One region of the Variovorax sp. M-6 genome, then DNA from elsewhere that is predicted to be linked to it. Evidence: predicted binding sites of a transcription regulator. Region 1 holds the regulator's gene; the other holds the start of a gene.

Region 1 (7,121 bases):
GTGTTCGCGGTCAAGGATGCGGCCGACCTGCACCTGGTGCTGCAGGACCTGCGCGACAAGCACATGGTGCTGATCGACACGGTCGGCATGAGCCAGCGCGACCGTTCGGTGTCGGACCAGATCGCGATGCTGTGCAACAGCCACCGTCCGGTCAAGCGGCTGCTGCTGCTCAACGCGACCAGCCACGGCGATACGCTCAACGAAGTCGTGCACGCCTATCGCAACGGCGGTGCCGGCAACGACCTGGCGGGCTGCATCTTCACCAAGGTCGACGAGTCCACGCACCCGGGCGCGCTGATCGACACCGTGATCCGCCACCGGCTGCCGGTGCACTACATCTCCAGCGGCCAGAAGGTGCCGGAGAACCTGATGCTGGCCGACCGCTCGCAGCTGGTCGACAGCGTGTTCCAGCCGCGCCGCCACAACCCGCTGTTCGTGCCGGCCGAGGTCGACATGCAGGAGGAGTCCGCAGGCGCGGCGCCACAGGCCCAGGTCGTCCAGGCGCAGGCCGAGGCCGACCGGCTGCGGCTGCAGTACCAGAACCTGATCCGCGCCATGGCCCACGACGCCCAGGAGCTCGCGACCGCCGCCGGCGCGCTGGCCGGGGCGCAGATCGGCTTCGAGAGCGCGCGCCGCCTGTGGCGCAACGCGGGCGACGGGGCCATCGGCCACAAGTCGGTGCTGGACGACCTGCTGGTGCAGGCGCGCAGCGAGGTCGTGGCCGGGTGCGACACCCACGTGCTGGCCCTGTCGGGGCAGGTCGGCCTGCGCTCGAACGAAGGCGGCGACGCCTACGAATGCCAGAGCAGCCTGCTCTTGTCCGACCGCAGCGGCCTGCCGCTCGCGGCGCCCAATCAGTGGCTGTCGACCGCGGCGGTGCGCGGCGGCCCGGACGCCAGGCGCAAGCCGGGCCTGCGGCAGGTCCAGTGGCTGCGCCAGCAGTCGCTCGGCCGCACGCTGGTGCACGTGCTGCCCCGGTTGCCGGGCGTCGAATCGATGGCCGAATGGCAAGCCCAGGGACAGCGATGGCTGGCGCGCGCGCCGGGCTCGACCGCGGTGACCGACCCGGTCTCCGAGGCGTCGAGCACGCTGGCGCGGCTGCCTGTCGAGTTCGGCGAAGCGCGGGCGGTCGTGTTCCGCGGCAAGCCCGCGCTGCAGTGCGAGGCCCATGCCGAGGTGCTGCTTCGCCTGGGCTCGACGGCGGCCGTCGACAAGGACGCGCTGCCGGTGCTGCGCTGCGTGATCACGCGCGTGCTCGACGAGCGCGGCCAGAAGATCCTGGCCCAGGGCTACCTGCTGTCGAACATCGGCGGCGAGGTGCCGGCACGCCAGCTGGCCCAATGGCAGGGCTGGGCGGCCGAGGCCGACCCCTGCTTCCGCCTCATCCGGCAGGGCGTGCAGCTGGTGGGCGGCATGGGCGAGCTGGGCGACCCGGACATGATGAAGCGCCTGCTGATCGCCGGCCAGGTGACCACCACGGTCTGGCGCCTGCTGCATGCGAAGGGAGAGTGGGCCGATCGCACCCGCATGCTGCTGAACCAGCTCACAGGGCGGCCGGTGCGATCGAGCCGGCCGCTGACCGGCAACGCGCTGTATCTCGGGGTCGGCAAGCTCTTCATGCTGCTGGAGGCGCTCGGCACCGAGTCCACCGCGCCGACCCAGCAGCCCCGGGCGCTCGAGCAGCACGGTTGAGGAGCAAGACATGACCAAGCTGGTTGCCGATCAGGCAGACGGATTGCGGCGCCTGCTGGCGCACACGCCGACGCGCGTCATTGCCGTCGCGGGCATGGGGCCCGGCGAGGATGCCGCCGCAGCCACCATGAACCTCGGCGCGGCCCTGGTCCACCAGGGCAAGGACGTGCTGGTGCTCGACGAGCACGGTGGCACGGCGGCGGCGATCTGCGCCGCCTGGGCCATCGATCCGCTCGGCGACCTGGCCGACGTGGCCGACCGCCGGCTGAGCTGCGAGGGCGCGGTCGCGCGTGCCGGCTGCGGCGTCGGCGTGCTGCCGGCGCCGCTCGGCGATCGGCACGCGGAGATCGACCCGCGCCTGTTGTGCCGCGGCGGCGTGGTGCTGATCGCCGCGCAGATCGACGCCGAGGGCCGGCTGTCGGCATTGGCCCGGATGGCGGACGAACTGCTGCTGGTGCTGCAGCCGAGCGCCGCATCCATCACCTCGGCCTACGCGGGCATCAAGCGCCTGCACTACGCGCATGGCTTGAAGCAGCTGCGCTTCCTCGTCGATGGCGTCGCCGGCGCCGAAGAGGCGCAGCGGATCACCACCAACCTGGCCAACACCGGCAGCCGCTACCTCGCGGTGTCGCTCGAGGCGGCCGGCTGGGTGCGGGCCGATCCGCACCTGGCGGACGCGCGGCGGCTGCGGCAGACCGTGGTGGAGGCCTTTCCGGCCAGCCCGGCGGCGGTGGATTTCCGCCGCGTCGCGGTCGACATGGGCGGCTGGCCCTGGCGGCCCGCTGCGCGCGCCGTGCGGTCCGTCGCGGCGCCGCCGCAGGGCCCGCGCGTCGACCCGCCATGGGTAAGGGCGACGCCGGCGCAGCGCGCGGCCGTCGCCTGAGCCCGATGAATCGAACAACGCACATGCAACAAAGGACCGGACGTGTACACCGCACAGGGCACCATTGAAAAGTCCCACCTGCTGGAGCAGCATCAGCCGCTGGTGCGCCGCATCGCGCTGCAGATGATCGCCAAGCTGCCCGCAAGCGTCGAGCTCGACGACCTGATCCAGGCCGGCATGCTGGGCCTGCTGGACGCATCGAGCCGCTACCAGGACAACAAGGGCGCGCAGTTCGAGACCTTCGTCAGCCAGCGCATCCGGGGCGCGATGCTCGACGAGCTGCGCGCCAGCGACTGGGGCTCGCGCGGCCTGCGCCAGTCGGCGCGCGGGGTCGAGAAGGCGATCCACGCGCTCGAGCACCGGCTGGGCCGCTCGCCCACCGAAGGCGAGATCGCGAAGGAGCTCAAGATCGAACTGGAGGCCTACCAGTCGCTGCTGCAGGAGATCCAGGGCTGCCAGCTGGTCTACGTCGAGGACTTCGCGAAGGGCGAATCGGAGAATCCCTTTCTCGATCTGCACGCGCAGGAGGCACGCAAGGGGCAGGGCGCGAGCGACGACCCGCTCGAGCAATTGCTCGAAAGCGGCTTCCGCCATCAGCTGATCGATGCCATCACGGCATTGCCGGAGCGCGACCAGCTGCTGCTGAACCTCTACTACGAGGAAGAACTGAACCTGCGCGAGATCGGCGCCATCCTCGAAGTGAGCCAGAGCCGGGTCTGCCAGCTGCACAGCCAGGCGATCAGCCGGCTGCGGGCGCGCCTGAAGGATCTGCTGTAGGGGAGGGCGCGGCGCTCGCCTCGGACTCGCCTATCATCTCGCGCGGAGCGGCAGCGCAATGCGCAGAGGAGACAACGAGATGAGACGAGTCACGTCGGCCACGTCTGCGACCCTCGCGCTGGGCGCGTTCTGCGCTGCGGGCCTCGCCGCCGCACAGTCGAGCGCCGTGCAAGGCCCGGTCACCGGCAGCAGCGTCACGCTGTTCGGCGTCGCCGATGCCGTGCTGGGCTACGGCAGCGGCAGCATCTCCCACCGCAGCTCTCTGTACAGCAGCGGCAATTCGGCCTCGCGCTTCGGTGTCCGCGGCATCGAGGACCTGGGAGGCGGCCTGGGGGCGGGCTTCTGGCTCGAAGCCGGCGTCACCATCGATACCGGCACCGGGGTCGCAGGCAACACCAACAACCAGCCGAACGGCGCCACATCGGCCGACGCGCTGAGCTTCAACCGCCGCTCCACGGTCAGCCTGATCGACTTCTGGGGCGAGCTGCGCCTGGGCCGCGACTTCGCGGCGCACTACCGCAACCGCAGCGACGTCGACCCGTTCGACAACAACGGCGTCGGCACCATCCAGCCGCAGGTCGGATCGATCGCCGGCCCCACCTCCACGCGGGTCTCGAACATGGTCGGCTACTACCTGCCTCCGGGCCTGGGCGGCTTCTTCGGCGAGGTGCAGTACTTCATGGGCGACAACGTCTCGCACTTGCCGACCTCGGACGATGGCACCGGCTACAGCGGCCGCATCGGCTGGGGATCGGGCCCGTTCTCGATCGCCGTCGCGGCGGGCCGCACCGACTACCTGCGCACGCCGACCAACGGCAACATCACCGTGGCCAATGTCGGCGCGACCTACGATCTCAAGCTCGTCGAGGTCTCGGCCGGCTACTACCGCGACAAGGTCGACAGCTTCGTGCCGGTGAAGGCCACGGGCTATGTCCTCGGCATGATCGTGCCGGTCGGCGGCAACCAGATCAAGTTCGCGTGGTCGCGCTACGGCACCGACGCCGTCGGCGACCCGGCGGCGAGCAAGCTGTCGCTGGGGTACGTGTACAGCTTCTCGAAGCGCACCGTGGCCTATGCCACCTACTCGCACGTCAACAACAGCGGCGGCTCGGCGGTGGGATTGAACGGCGCTGTCACGGAACCCAACCGCAGCGCGAACGGCTACGACCTGGGCTTGCGCCACAGCTTCTGATCGGCCGGGGGCGCCGCGAGCACCGCCATCTGCCGGTCGTGCACGCGCGAGAGGAGCAGCAGGGCCATCGCCGCGCCGATCAGCGCCATGAACATGTCCGACTGCGTGTCCCACGGGTCGCCCTGGGTGCCGAGGAATTCGTCGGCCCCCTGCCCCATCGCGAGCGCGGCACCCCATTCGATCAGCTCGTAGCTGGCGCTGATCGCCATCACGATGCAGACGACCACGAAGGCCAGCATCCTGCGGCCCCGCACATACTGGCCGCGAACCAGGATCTCGCGTGCCGCCAGCGCCGGCACGAAGCCCTGCATGAAGTGGCCGATCTTGTCGTAGGGATTGCGGCCCAGATGCATCAGGTCCTGCAGCCAGAAGCCGAGCGGCACCCGGGCGTAGGTGTAGGCGCCGCCGAGCATCAGCACGCCGCAGTGCACGAAGATCAATGCGTAGAGCAGCCTCGTGAGCGGAAAGCGGCCGTAGGTGGCCCACAGCAACGGCAGCGCGAGCAGCACCGGCGCCACCTCCATCCACCAGGTGGCGCGGTCGTGCGGGTGCAGACCCGAGAGCAGGAGCAGGGCGACGAGCGCGGCCGAGGCGAGAAGCAGGGCGGGGGTGCGGTGGGCGGGCATGGGTGGGGTCGGGTGGCGGAGGCCGAAGTTGCCAGTATCGCGGAGCGCGCCTGGCCTGGCGGTCGACCGTGTACGCTTCGCGAATGCGCCCACTGCCCGTCCGCCTTCCGCCCGGCTGCGATCTCAGGCAGTCGCTGGAGTCACTGGTCCGTGATCAATTCCAGAATGGCGCCTTCGTCCTTTGCGGAATCGGCAGTCTCATCGATCCAAGACTTCGACTGGCCGGAAAGAGCGAGGAGGCTTGTTACGAGGGCCCGTTCGAAATCCTCACGCTGTCGGGTACCGTGACCCGTCAAGGCGCCCATCTGCACATGAGCATCGCGTCTTCAGAAGGCGAGGTCAGGGGCGGACACGTCGTGTATGGCAATGTGGTCAGGACCACCGCCGAACTGCTTCTTGTGCAGGCAGCCCAATGGGAGTTGCTGCGCGAGCACGATGCGGCGACCGGGTTTCTCGAACTGGTCGCGCGCCGTCGGCAAGTCAAGGACAAGCCTTGAAGTCGACTGCAGCCCGAGGGCTTGCTCCGCTCCAAGGGAGCGGGATTCAGCCCCGCCGTGCCGCCTCGATCGCGGCGATGTCGATCTTTGTCATGGTCATCATCGCGTCGAACGCGCGTTTGGCCGCCGCGCGGTCGGGGTCGGCCATCGCCGCGGTGAGGGCGCGCGGGGTGATCTGCCATGACAAACCCCAGCGGTCCTTGCACCAGCCGCACGCGCTTTCCTGGCCGCCATTGCCGACGACCGCGTTCCACAGGCGATCGGTTTCGGCCTGGTCGTCGGTCGCGATCTGAAAAGAGAAGGCCTCGCTGTGCTTGAACTGCGGGCCGCCGTTCAGCCCGATGCAGGGGATTCCGGCGACGGTGAACTCGACGACCAGGACGTCGCCCTGCTTGCCGTCGGGATAGTCGCCCGGTGCGCGGATGACGGCACCGACCGCGCTGTCGGGGAATGTTGCGGCATAGAAGTTTGCGGCGTCAACGGCAGTGCCGTCGTACCACAGACAGATCGTGTTCTTGCTGGTCATTTCGTGTCTCCTGAAACGTTGAGCAGCCGGCTCGCCACGGTGGCGTCCTGAAGTCTGCTCCTCGGCGCGAACGCGGACTCTTCAACCCGGAATATTCGGCTCGACCAACTGGGCCAGCGCGAGCAGCGATTCCTGCCAGCCCAGGTAGCACATTTCGGTCGGAATGACCTCGGGGATGCCTTCCTGCACGACGGACATGTCGGTGCCGCAGGACACCGGGGTCAGCGTCACGGTGGTCTTCATGGTGCCCGGCAGGTTCGGGTCGTCGAACGTTGCATCGTAGGCAATGCGCTGGCCGGGGACAAGTTCCAGGTACTTGCCGCCGAACGAGTGGCTGTGGCCGCTGCCGAAGTTGGTGAAGGACATGCGCCAGGCGCCCCCGACCACGGGCTCCATGGTGTGGACCTGGCCGGTAAATCCGAAGGGCGGCAGCCAGCGCTCGAAAGCGCGGGGTTCGACGAAGGCACGGTAGAGCCGGTCCGGCGAGGTGCGCAGCACGCGATGCAGACGAACGGTGTTGGTAGCCATGGCTGTGATCTCCTGAAGTGCAGAGGACGACCCTCCACTGACACGACGAACGAGCCTGCGGGAAATCGCGATATACCGCAAGACGAAGGGGAATCCAAGCTTCAATGCAGTTCCCGCATGCGGCCGTCGGGAGACGGCTTCGACATTCTCAAGCCCACCAGCAATAAAGTGGACTTCCACAGACGCCGAAGGCGCCAAGGTTGTCTCGATCCGTGCCTGAAAAGCAGTAGAACCGGCCTTCATCGGGCTGGAAGACCAGCCAGTAGCCATCCAGATTCGATCTCGCAACCGTGTACCCGAAGACCGTCGATCCAAGCCCACGATGAGGGAATCCTGGCTTCCGGACCGAGGCCGATACCAGTTCCGCGCAGGTGGCGTGCTCTCGGATCCTCGAGCGAAG
Region 2 (7,121 bases), on a different contig from region 1:
TCGGCGGCGCGATGTACACGCAGTACCGCTGCATCGCCGCCGCCCAGTGCATGCCGCTGGCCGAGGGCACCACCCCGGCCGAGGGTGCGTCGGCCTTCGTCAACCCGCTCACCGCGCTCGGCATGGTCGAGACCATGCGGCGCGAGGGCCACAAGGCGCTGGTGCACACGGCGGCGGCCTCCAACCTCGGCCAGATGCTGAACCGGATCTGCCTGCAGGACGGCATCGCCCTGGTGAACATCGTGCGCAAGAAGGAGCAGGAGGACATCCTGCGCGCGCTCGGTGCCAAGTACGTGTGCAATGCCGCCTCGCCGAACTTCATGCAGGAGCTCACCGATGCGCTGGTCGCCACCGGCGCCACCCTGGCCTTCGACGCCATCGGCGGCGGCAAGCTGGCGGGCCAGATCCTGACCTGCATGGAAGCGGCGCTGAACAAGACCGCGGTCGAGTACAGCCGCTATGGCTCCACCACCCACAAGCAGGTCTACATCTACGGCGGCCTGGATCGCGGGCCGACCGAGTTCACGCGCGGCTTCGGCATGGCGTGGGGCATGGGAGGCTGGCTGCTGTTCCCGTTCCTGCAGAAGATCGGCGCGGACGGGGCGGCAAAGCTGAAGGCGCGGGTCGCTGCGGAACTCAAGACCACGTTCGCGAGCCGCTACACGCGGGAGGTCTCGCTGGTCGAGGCGCTGGGGCTGGATCAGATCGCGGTCTATTCCCGCCATGCGACCGGCGAGAAGTACCTCCTCAACCCGAACAAGTGATGTGTGCCCTCGGCCCGGCGCCAGGCTGAGCCGGCGCACGCGAGGCGCCGGCGGGCTTCAGCCCAGGGCGAGGCGGTTGCCGCTGCCGCTCGTCTTGCGAGCACCGTCCGGGCCATAGAACAGCTGGACGCTCGATTGCAGGAAGTGCAGGGCGCGCTGCGTGAAATCGAGGTGCGAGTGCACCATCGAGCCATTGCGCAGATTGCGTGCCTTGGCCTCTTCGGCCAGCGCCAGCAGGGCGACCCAGGCCTGGCGCGTGGGCTCGCCGGCCGCCGCCGCGGCGGCATCGGCGCCATCCGGGCCGGGTTCGAACCCCAGCGCCACCTGGGCGGTCTCGCGCTGGCGGTCCAGCGTGGCCATGCGGTCCAGCAGCGCGACTTTCTGTTCGGTGATCGTGGGCAGTTCGCCGAAGCGGGCGTCCGCCATGGCTTGCTCTTCCTGGTCGAGGATGCCCAGGAATTCCTCGACGCAGGTTTTTTCCGCGTGCAGGTAGAGCAGCATGGTGTTCATGGCTTCAGGCCCGGATCGAGCAGGTCGCGCACGCTGGCCAGCAGCCCGCTGGCGATCCGCTCGGGGTGGACCTCGTAGCGGCCGGCGCGGATGTCCTCGCGGATCGCCGCGACGCGGGCAGCGTCGAAGTCGCTGCCACCGGGCGCGCTGGGCATGGCGTGAACCTGTCCCGTGGCCGGCGCTGCGGCGCCGGCTACACCGCTCGTGGAGGCGGCAGCCGCCTTGGTCGGGCGGTTGAAAGGCGTGGCCGATGGGCCGGGGGGATCGATTTTCAAGATGATTCCTCAAAGGGCTGACCCGTATATCGGCGGACGCAGCAAGAACTTTAGGCTGAAGTTTGCACAAATTTCGATCGGCGGCCCAGGTGGAAAACCAGGCGAGCCCAGGCCGGCGCCGGGCCGCCCCAAGGCGGCCTGCGGCCCCCTCGGGGGGCAGCGACCCACACGCAGTGGGGGAGCGTGGGGGCCCAGGCCGGCGCCGGGCCGCCCCAAGGCGGCCTGCGGCCCCCTCGGGGGCAGCGAACCACACGCAGTGGGGGAGCGTGGGGGCCCAGGCCGGCGTCGGGCCGCCCCAAGGCGGCCTGCGGCCCCCTCGGGGGGCAGCGACCCACACGCAGTGGGGGAGCGTGGGGGCCCATCTACTGGGCCAAGCGGATCTGCCCGTCCTCGGCCGCCACGCCGGTGAGCAGGCGGCCGTCGCGGGTCTTGGCCTGCACGGTCGCGCCGACCTCGGCCCGGGTCATGGCCTTGCCTTCGGTGCTGACCGTGAAGCCCTGGCCCTGGGCCACCAGCTGCACCGTCTGGCCCTGCTGGATCACGACCACGCCGCGCATCAGCTCCTTGCGCAGCGGTGCGCCGGCGGCAATGCGGTTCGCGGCCACCACGCCTTGCAGCGCCGAGGCGTCGGTGATCACCGAGCGCGGGAGGTCGCCGAGATCGCCGCTGCGCTCGACCACGTCACCGGCGCCCAGGGCCTCGCCGGCCTCGATCGCGCGCGCGGCGACGAAGTAGCGGCCCTCGACGGCGACCTGGGCCGGCACGAACCGGATCCAGGCCTTGTCGCCGCGGCAGCGCAGGCCGATCGAGATCCGGCCCCGGGGCGTCGTGCCGTTGGGCAGGAAGGCCTCGAAGTCGTCGCAGGCCGGCAGCGTGCCGGCCACCTTCACGCTGAACGTGACCTTGCCGGGCAGTCCGGCGGTCTGCTGCTGCAGCAGGTGATCGATCGCGGACCGCGCGCCCTCTGGCAGCGGGGCCGCTGCCGCCGCGGACGCAGCGCCCGCAAGCGCAGCCAGGCCGGGCAGCACGAAGCATGAAAGGCGTTTCCAGGATGGGCGTTGGGGCATGGGCGGTCTCGCGGACGCGCAGGTGCATGAAGAAGGGGGAAGCACACCGGCGCCAGGTGATTCTAGGAATCGATCGTTCGAGGCGATGGCGCGAAGTACCGGCGAAATGCCCCTTTGTTCAGCCCATTGCAAACGCGATGCGTGCATAGACTCGCTTTCCATCAGTCGCCATGCCGTCTTGTGCGGACGCGATGCCAACCGATGGAACCACATGATCGACAAGCTCGATGCGGCACTCAGCTTCAACCGCGAAGCCCTCAATCTGCGGGCCCAGCGCCAGGAGGTGCTGGCCGCCAATATCGCCCACGCCGACACGCCGAACTACAAGGCGCGCGATTTCGATTTCGCGAGCCGGCTGACGCAGGCCGTGGAGCAGGGGCGGCAGTCGCAGTCCTTCGCGCTCGCCACCACCTCGTCGCGCCACATGGCCGGCGAGGCGAAGGCGATGCCCGACCAGGACCTGCTCTACCGCGTGCCGAGCCAGTCGAGCATCGACGGCAACACGGTCGAGATGGATGCCGAGCGCATCAACTTCGCCGACAACGCGCTGCGCTACGAGTCGAACCTGACGGTGATCGGCTCCAAGATCAAGACGCTGCTGGCCGCGGTGCAGCAGTAGGAAGACGAAAGAACGCCATGCCGCTTCCCAGCACTTCCATGAACATCTTCAACGTGGCGGGTTCCGCCATGGCCGCGCAATCGCAGCGCATGAACGTGACCGCGAGCAACCTCGCCAATGCCGAGAGCGTGGCCGGCCCCGACGGCCAGCCCTACCGCGCCAAGCAGGTGGTGTTCGAGGTCGCGGCCTCGGGCCGGCAGGACATCGGCGGCGTCAAGGTTGCCGGCGTGATCGAAGACTCCGCGCCCGCCAAGCTGGTCTTCGACCCCAGGAGCCCGCATGCCAATGCCGACGGCTACGTCGCGATGCCGAACGTCAACGTGGTCGAGGAGATGACCAACATGATCTCGGCCTCGCGCAGCTACCAGGCCAATGTCGAGGTGCTCAACACCGCCAAGACGCTGATGGTCAAGACGCTGACCATCGGCCAGTAAACAACATCCCAGAAAGCTCCCATGGCCATCTCCGATACCTCTTCCATTTCCGGCGCCAACGCAGCCGGCGCCGCGCCCGGCGGCACCGCCGCCGCCAACGCCGACAGCGAGCAGCGCTTCCTGAAGCTGCTGGTGACGCAGCTCAACAACCAGGACCCGCTCAATCCGATGGAGAACGCCGAGCTGACCTCGCAGCTGGCGCAGATGAGCACGGTGAGCGGCATCGAGAAGCTCAACAGCACGCTGTCGGGCCTGGTGAGCCAGACCGGCTCCAACCAGGTGCTGCAGGCCGCCTCGCTGATTGGCTACAACGTGCTGTCTCCCGGCAACACCCTCGTCACCAAGACGCCCGAGGAGGGCAAGGACCCGGCGGTGCAGGCCTTCGCGGTGCAGCTGCCGGGCTCGGCCGGCGACGTCCAGATCAAGATCGTCGACGCCACCGGCAAGACCGTGCGCACGATCGAGGCCGGCTCGATGACCGAAGGCGTCAACGCCGTCACCTGGGACGGCAAGGACGATGCCGGCAACGTGGTGCCGGCGGGCAGCTACAGGTTCGCCGTGGGTGCCAGCAACGGCGGCACCGCCGTCCAGGCCACGGCGCTGACCTTCGCGCAGGTGGCGGCGGTCAAGCAGGGTGCCAATGGCGTCACGCTCGAACTGGCATCGGGCCAGAGCATCGGGTTGTCCGACGTGCGGATGTTCCTCTGAGGACCGTCGCGCGCTTTCATCCGCCGGCGGCTTTCCGGCCGCGGGCCTTCTCTTCAATGCTTCGAACCAAGGAATCATCATGAGCTTTTCCCAAGGCGTCAGCGGGCTCGGCGTGGCCGCCGCGAACCTCGATGTGATCGGCAACAACATCGCCAACTCGGGGACCATCGGCTTCAAGTCGGCGGCCGCGACCTTCCAGGACATCTATGCCGGCTCGCGCATCGGGCTCGGCGCCTCGGTGTCGGGCATCGTGCAGAACTTCACGCAGGGCGTGACGCAGAGCAGCAGCCGTCCGCTGGACGTCGCGATTCTCAGCGGCGACGGCTTCTTCCGCATGGCCAGCACCAGCGGCGAAATCATGTACACGCGCAACGGCCAGTTCACCAAGGACAAGGACGGCTACATCGTCAATGCCAATGGCTTGCGCCTGACCGGCTACGGCGTCAACGCCAGCGGCGGCATCAACGGCGGCACGCCGTCGGCGATCCAGATCCCGACCCAGGCCATGATGCCGAACGCGACCACCGGCGTCGATGCCGAGTTCAATCTCGACTCGCGCGGCACGGTGCCGACCAAGACGCCGTTCGACCCGACCGATTCGGCCACCTTCAACTACTCCAACGCCGTCGGGCCGGTCTACGACTCGCTGGGCAATCCGCATGACCTGTCGGTCTACTTCGTGAAGACCGCGGCCGGCTGGGACGTCCACGGCACCTACGACGGTGCGGCGATCGCCGCTGGCCCGCTGACCGGCCTGACTTTCGGCCCCAACGGCAATCTCACGGCGCCGGCGGGCGGAACGATCGTCCTCCCGGCGAAGAACTTCGGAAACGGATCGTCTCCGGTCAACATCACGATCGACCTCACCGGCACGACGCAGGTCGGCGCCGCCAACGGCATCAGCAAGCTGAGCCAGGACGGCTACGCCTCGGGCGTGCTGACCTCGTTCTCGATCAACCCGGACGGCACCATCACCGGCAAGTACTCCAACGAGCAGTCCAAGCTGATGGGCCAGGTCGTGCTGTCGTCCTTCGCGAACCCGAACGGGCTCGAGCCGAAGGGCGACAACATGTACGCCGAGACACAGGCCTCGGGCGCGGCCCTCACCAGTACCCCGGGCGAAGGCACCAAGCAGGGCTCGCTGGCCGCAGGCGCGCTCGAAGCATCCAACGTCGACCTGACTTCCGAACTGGTCAACCTGATCGTCGCGCAGCGCAACTACCAGGCCAATGCGCAGACCGTGAAGACGCAGGACCAGGTCATGCAGACGCTGATGAACATCCGCTGACGCGCGGTCCTGAACAGACGCAGTCCCTCACTACCAGGAGCACACAGTGGATCGAATGTTGTATGTCGCCATGAGCGGCGCCAAGCAGGCCATGGAGCAGCAGGCCTCGGTCGCCAACAACATGGCGAACGTCTCGACCCCGGGTTTCCGGGCGCAGATCAACAACTTCCGCGCCGTGCCCGTGGTGGGCGAGGAAGCGCCGACGCGCGCCTTCGTCGCCGCGACCACGCCGGGCGCCGACTTCACGCACGGCCCGCTGACCGAAACCGGCCGCGACCTCGACGTCGCGGTGCGCGGCGAAGGTTGGCTGGTGGTGCAGACGCCGGGCGGCGGCGAGGCCTACACCCGCGTCGGCAACCTGCAGGTCGGCGCCGACGGCCAGGTGATGACCATGGGCGCGCGGCCGGTGGTGGGTGACGGCGGTCCGCTCGTGATCCCGCCCGGCTCGACCGTCACGATCGCCGCCGACGGCTCGATCGCGGCGCGCGGCGCCGGCGATCCGGCGGTGGGCGTGGCCCAGGTCGGACGCCTGAAGCTGGTCAACCCGCAAGTCACCGACCTGGTGCGCGGCGACGACGGCCTGTTCCGCATGCGCGAAGGGCTGCCGCCGGCCGAGGCCGATGCCAACGTCGTGGTCGCCGCCGGCATGGTCGAGGGCAGCAACGTCAATTCGGTCGAAGCCATGGTGGCCATGATCGCCAACAGTCGCAGCTTCGAGATGCAGATGAAGTCGATCCAGAGCGCCGACACCAACGCGCAGTCGGCCAACAAGCTGCTGGCCTACGGCTGAGCCGCAACACCCCCCGCAGGAGTAATTCAATGATTCGTTCCCTCTACGTGGCCAAGACCGGCCTCGAAGCCCAGCAGACGCAACTCGACGTGGTGTCGAACAACCTGGCCAACGTCGGGACCACCGGCTTCAAGCGCAGCCGCGCGGTGTTCGAGGACCTGATGTACCAGAACCTGCGCCAGGTCGGCGGCCAGACCTCCGACCAGACGCGCCTGCCCTCGGGCCTGCAGGTCGGCACCGGCGTGCACGTGGTCGCCACCGAGCGCATCCACGCGCAGGGCAACATGACCAAGACCGACAACCCGAAGGACGTGGCGATCAACGGCGCCGGCTTCTTCCAGGTGCTGATGCCGGACGGCACCACCTCCTACTCGCGCGACGGTTCCTTCCAGACCGACCGCGACGGCCAGCTCGTGACCGCCAGCGGCTTCACGATCCAGCCGGCGATCACGATCCCGCAGAACGCGACCAGCCTGACGGTCGGCCGCGACGGCATCGTCTCGATCACCCAGGCCGGCAGCACCGCCACGGTGCAGGTCGGCCAGCTGCAACTGGCCACCTTCCTGAACCCGGCCGGGCTGCAGAGCATGGGCGAGAACCTCTACAACGAGACCGATTCGTCGGGCGCGCCCAACCTCGTGAATCCGGGCCTCGACGGTGCCGGCA

Evidence for each region. The regulator FliA, encoded in region 1, starts transcription of late flagellar genes. The targets are predictions, from matches to a motif close to CTAAAGTTTNNNNNNNNNNNGCCGNTA.
Region 2: a site for FliA is predicted at 1,577-1,603, ahead of flgM (flagellar biosynthesis anti-sigma factor FlgM). Genes of this name have one in related genera too.

What each region holds. Positions count from the first base shown of each region.
Region 1 covers NZ_JBFREQ010000010.1:176,158-183,278, reverse strand. Annotated here, with positions in the region: gene flhF (flagellar biosynthesis protein FlhF) at 1-1,692, shown strand, start outside; gene AB4Z46_RS14235 (MinD/ParA family ATP-binding protein) at 1,703-2,575, shown strand; gene AB4Z46_RS14230 (RNA polymerase sigma factor FliA) at 2,618-3,352, shown strand; gene AB4Z46_RS14225 (porin) at 3,432-4,544, shown strand; gene AB4Z46_RS14220 (DUF2238 domain-containing protein) at 4,514-5,170, opposite strand; gene AB4Z46_RS14215 (PPC domain-containing DNA-binding protein) at 5,254-5,667, shown strand; gene AB4Z46_RS14210 (VOC family protein) at 5,714-6,193, opposite strand; gene AB4Z46_RS14205 (SRPBCC family protein) at 6,275-6,721, opposite strand; gene AB4Z46_RS14200 (hypothetical protein) at 6,870-7,121, opposite strand, start outside.
Region 2 covers NZ_JBFREQ010000021.1:115,599-122,719, forward strand. Annotated here, with positions in the region: gene AB4Z46_RS22300 (zinc-binding dehydrogenase) at 1-764, shown strand, start outside; gene AB4Z46_RS22305 (flagella synthesis protein FlgN) at 822-1,274, opposite strand; gene flgM (flagellar biosynthesis anti-sigma factor FlgM) at 1,271-1,549, opposite strand; gene flgA (flagellar basal body P-ring formation chaperone FlgA) at 1,912-2,616, opposite strand; gene flgB (flagellar basal body rod protein FlgB) at 2,828-3,235, shown strand; gene flgC (flagellar basal body rod protein FlgC) at 3,274-3,669, shown strand; gene AB4Z46_RS22330 (flagellar hook assembly protein FlgD) at 3,691-4,377, shown strand; gene flgE (flagellar hook protein FlgE) at 4,457-5,665, shown strand; gene flgF (flagellar basal-body rod protein FlgF) at 5,712-6,455, shown strand; gene flgG (flagellar basal-body rod protein FlgG) at 6,485-7,121, shown strand, end outside.